DNA from 2 places in the Paraburkholderia sp. IMGN_8 genome. Region 2 is predicted to be linked to the other one. Evidence: riboswitches for the same ligand, from Rfam matches in the RefSeq annotation. Region 2 holds a riboswitch; the other holds the start of a gene.
What was found. Region 2 has a riboswitch for glycine ahead of WN982_RS29740 (D-amino acid dehydrogenase). Riboswitches for the same ligand answer to the same signal wherever they lie in the genome.

Region 1 (2,393 bases), on a different replicon from region 2:
GTCCAAGTATGGGAGCGCGAGCCGCCACTCCGAGTAAGACGTTAGCGCCTCGGTGCGGCATGGGGGACACGAGGGCGAGGCATTTGGGACGGGAGGACGAGCTACCGGGCCGAACCAGGCGCAAGGGCCAAAACCTCCAGGCGGTTTTTATGAAGTACCGCTGCGGCGCGCGCAGCGCCGCCGGAAGAATGACTGCCTTGTCACCAACGCCGAGTGTGCGGGAGCACCGATTCCAGATGCTCCACTACCTCCTCCAAGCCAGGGGACCCGCTTAAGAATTAGCGGTGTGAAGCCGCTTTCTTTGCTTACTTTCTTTGCGGCGGCAAAGAAAGTAAGTGCCTGCCCCGCACAGGGGCGACGCTAATAAACCAATAACAAATCAAGGAAAGGCCAACCCCGCAGGCACACAGACACAAAGCGCCGCGCAGGCAAAAAACCGCAAAACTAACAACCCGAAAGGAATATCCAGTTACAAAAAAACCAACCGAGACGTCAGCCCCCGGCAAGGCAAAACCGTTCCTATTCCAAGCAACAAAACAAAACCCGGAGAGTCCATGCATCGTTCTATCTGCGCGCTAACCGCATGCGCATTGCTCACCTCGCTGGCCGCCTGCGTGGTGGCCCCCCAACCCGCGCCGGCGCCCGCACCGCGCCCATCCCCACAGCAAATTGCGGATCAGCGCCTCCATCAGGTCGACGGCCGCATCGATAATCTCAGCCGCCGCATCGACGCCCGCGTAAACGAGGGCTACTACCCGCCCCCGCAAGGCGCCGCGCTGCACCATCGGCTCGACGTGATCCGTCAGGAAGCCCACGACATGGCCGCGCAACACGGTGGCGGCATCTCCGGCGACGAACAGCGCGTGCTGAACCAGGAACTGGACAACGCAGCCCACGCCATCGGCGAATAATCGCGCCAACTCAGGCACTAAAACAGCAACCGCGCGGGCATCACGTCCCGCGCTTTTTTTGACGCACGCCATCCTGCAGCGCCAATCACCAAGCTCCTTGCGGGCCTTTATTTGACAAGCCCCCGGCCCTCGCGTACATTCGCCGCACGCGTCGGGAGAGCGCGCTGGCCGCACTATTCAGCAGGCCGCGCCGCCGAAGGGGCACACCCGCAAACTCTCAGGCAAAAGGACCGACCGCGTCGAAAAACCCGCCTCACGGCTCAGGTTTTTCGCACTCTGGAGAGCGGCAGTAGCCGTCTGCGTCGTGAACATGATTCAGACTTAGGCAGGCTGCCCACCGAAGGGGCGCGCGCTTCACCGTAGCGATTCGAATCACATCGCCCGGTAGCGCAATCTCTCAGGTATCGAGGACAGAGGGGTCATGCAACGCATCGCTCGCAGGCATCAGGCCGCGAGGCGTAGCGCCGCATGGCCTTTTTTGTTTCGCGAGACGCCCGAGGCCCCATGACCGAACTCAAACACACCCCGCTCAACGCCACCCATCGCGCGCTCAACGCCCGCATGGTCGATTTCGGCGGCTGGGATATGCCCGTCAACTACGGCTCGCAGATCGACGAACACCGCGCCGTGCGCACCGACGCCGGCATGTTCGACGTGTCGCACATGTGCGTCGTCGATTTCACCGGCGAGCGCGTACGCGCCTTCTTCGAATACGCACTGGCGAACAACGTCGCCAAGCTGCAAACGCCGGGCCGCGCGCTCTACTCCTGTCTGTTGAACCAGAACGGCGGCGTGATCGACGATCTGATCGTCTATTACTTCGGCGAAGATCACTTCCGCGTGGTCGTCAACGCCGGCACCGCCGACAAAGACATCGCGTGGTTCGGCCAGCTCAACGCAGAAGGCAGCTTCGGCCTGACCATCACGCCGCGCCGCGATTACGCGATCGTCGCCGTGCAAGGTCCGAATGCGCGCGAAAAAGTCTGGCAAACCGTGCCGGTCGCGCGCGCCGCCACCGAATCGCTCAAACCCTTCAACGCCGCGCGCGTCGCCGATACGCCGTTCGGCGAATTGACCGTCGCCCGCACCGGCTACACCGGCGAAGACGGCTTCGAAATCATCGTCCCGGCGGCTCACGTCGAAGCGCTGTGGGGCGCGCTGCAAGCGCAAGGCGTGCGCCCCGCGGGTCTCGGCGCGCGCGACACGCTGCGCCTCGAAGCCGGCATGAATCTGTACGGCCAGGATATGGACGACAACGTCTCGCCGCTCGACGCCGGCCTCGCATGGACCGTCGATCTGACCTCGCCGCGCGACTTCGTCGGCAAATCGAAACTCGAAGCGAACGGCTCGCAGGCCGCGTTCGTCGGCCTGATCCTGCTGAAGGACAACGGCAAGGCGGCAGGCGTGCTGCGTGCTCATCAAAAAGTCGTCACGCCGCACGGCGACGGCGAAATCACCAGCGGTACCTTTTCGCCGACGATG
Region 2 (2,393 bases):
AACCCCACGCCGCTTCCCGCGGCCCACCTTGGGCAACATGCCAGGCAGCATAGGCCGCAACCCAGCCCATGGAATGACCCGTGAGGTCGAAACCTCAGGAAAATACCGTCGAGTCCACTCGACCAGCGGCGCAATCCGATCCGCCCGAATATCCCGATTGAACCCGTTAATCTCCGCCGTCCCGGCAACTCGAAACCTCTCCGCCCCAAGCCGGCTGGTAACGATCTTCGCGCTATCGTCGAGCAAACTAACCCACGGCGCCCGCTGCTGACTCACTGCATCATCGAGACAAACAGTGATCGAATACCCCTTCACCGGGTACACATTAACGTGATCCCCCAGCATCGCGGCAAAATCCCGGCTCTTCACGCCGGCACACACCACAATCCGCTCAAAAGCAAACCGCTGCTGCTCACCAGCAAGATTGACCAGGAGCGTAAACCGCCCATCGGCCGGCTGCTCGATCGCGGTAATCTCCGCATCGTAATGAAATTCAACCCCATGCCGTACGCAAGCCTGAGCAAGCCCACGAGTGAACTTGTGAATATCGCCGGTGGAATCAGACGGCGTAAAAAACCCGCCGTAAAATTCGCCCTGCAGCGTCGGCTCAATCGCATGCAACTCGCTCGCCGTCACAGGGTTGCGGTCAAGCCCGCCCTCGCGCAGCAGTTCGTTCACCTTGCCGGCGGCATCGAACTCCTTGCGGGTCTTGTAGATGTGCAAAATGCCACGCCGCTCCAGATCGAAGTCGATCCCTTCGCTCTCGGCAATGGCAAACAGATGCTCCCGCGCCGCGATCGCAAGCCGCACGGTTTCGACGGTGTTGGCGCGGTAGTGCGGAATCTGCCGCAGGAATTCGCCCATCCACGAATACTTGTGCCAGGTGGGCATCGGATTGAGCAGCAACGGGGCGTCGCGGGTGAGCATCCAGCGCAAGCCCTTGAGCACAGTGGCCGCGCTGTTCCAGACTTCGGCATTGCTGGCGGACAACTGCCCGCCGTTGGCGAACGACGTTTCCATCGCCGCATAGCGATGGCGTTCGAACACAGTGACGTGATGGCCGCGCTGCGCCAGAGCGTGAGCAGTCGTGACGCCGGTAATCCCGGCGCCGATGATGGCGATTCGTGACATGACATGGTCCAGAGTAAATTGAGCATCACCGGTGTCGATTTCCTGTCGAAACCGGCGTTGATGCCCCATCTGTCCATGTACCTGAGAGTTTCATCCCGTCAGCACGCATGCAGGTTGCAAGCGGTGTGCAGGATTCCCCTTCGGTGGGCGCGCACGGCGCCGCTCTCCAGATGTTCCAGCTGCGCGGTCCTTTTTGCCTGAGAGTTTCCGGGGCGGTTGCTCCGTCGGCGTCGTCACAAACGTCTGACGATCTCTCCCGCGCTGCATTGCAGAACGACACGACAATACCGCCCAAAAATTATCGCCGCAAGTGTTTCCTGCGATGCACCGCGCAATCGGTGTTCTGAAGATTCGTGCTTAAGGCCGTTCTTTGGCGGCCAGCGCTCGTCGCTCGTCGCTCGTCTATCGCGACACGACGCAAACGGAGACCCACGCGTTCGGCGATATGAATGGCATTCAACTGCCGATGCGGATTATTCAAGCCCGGGTCCAAGCGTGGGTCCGTGGCATAAGTTATATTTGGCCGCATTGCCTTCGTACATTTTCCCTGAGGAGTTTGCCGTGCCCGCTGCCACAACGCTGCTTGCCTTCGCCCTGGTTTCGCTCGGCATGGTGCTCACGCCTGGGCCGAACATGATCTATCTGATCTCGCGTTCGCTCTGCCAGGGGCGGCGTGCGGGGCTTGTATCGCTTGGTGGTGTCGCGCTCGGCTTCGTGTTCTACATGTTCTGCGCCGCCTTCGGCATTACCGCGCTGCTGCTGACGGTGCCTTATGCGTATGACGCGTTGCGTTTCTGCGGTGCGCTCTACCTGCTGTATCTGGCGTGGCAGGCGGTCAAACCCGGCGGACGCTCGCCGTTCCAGGTGCGCGATCTGCCGCACGACAGCCGCCGCAAACTGTTCACGATGGGACTCGTGACGAACCTCGCGAATCCGAAGATCGCGGTGATGTATCTGTCGCTGCTGCCGCAATTCATTTCGCCGGGGCACGGCAGCGTGCTGGCGCAGTCGATCGCGCTCGGCTGCGTGCAGATCGTGGTGAGCGTCACCGTCAATGCGTTGATTGCCAGCATGGCCGGTTCGATTGCCGGGTTTCTCGCCGGACGGCCGGTCTGGCTGCTGGTGCAACGCTGGTTGATGGGCACCGTGCTCGCCGGATTGGCGGTACGGATCGCGCTCGATTCGCGCCGTTGAATGCCTAACGGCGATCAGCTGGGAAGGTAAGCCGCGCCCGGCATTCGTCGCATTGAAAAGCAGGGCTT

Region 1: another riboswitch for glycine. It lies ahead of gcvT (glycine cleavage system aminomethyltransferase GcvT); the one in region 2 lies ahead of WN982_RS29740 (D-amino acid dehydrogenase).

The regions. Positions count from the first base shown of each region.
Region 1 covers NZ_CP150900.1:64,763-67,155, reverse strand. Annotated here, with positions in the region: gene WN982_RS00265 (hypothetical protein) at 555-911, shown strand; glycine riboswitch at 1,054-1,155, shown strand; glycine riboswitch at 1,178-1,335, shown strand; gene gcvT (glycine cleavage system aminomethyltransferase GcvT) at 1,416-2,393, shown strand, end outside.
Region 2 covers NZ_CP150901.1:1,903,328-1,905,720, forward strand. Annotated here, with positions in the region: gene WN982_RS29740 (D-amino acid dehydrogenase) at 1-1,131, opposite strand, end outside; glycine riboswitch at 1,306-1,400, opposite strand; gene WN982_RS29745 (LysE family translocator) at 1,693-2,325, shown strand.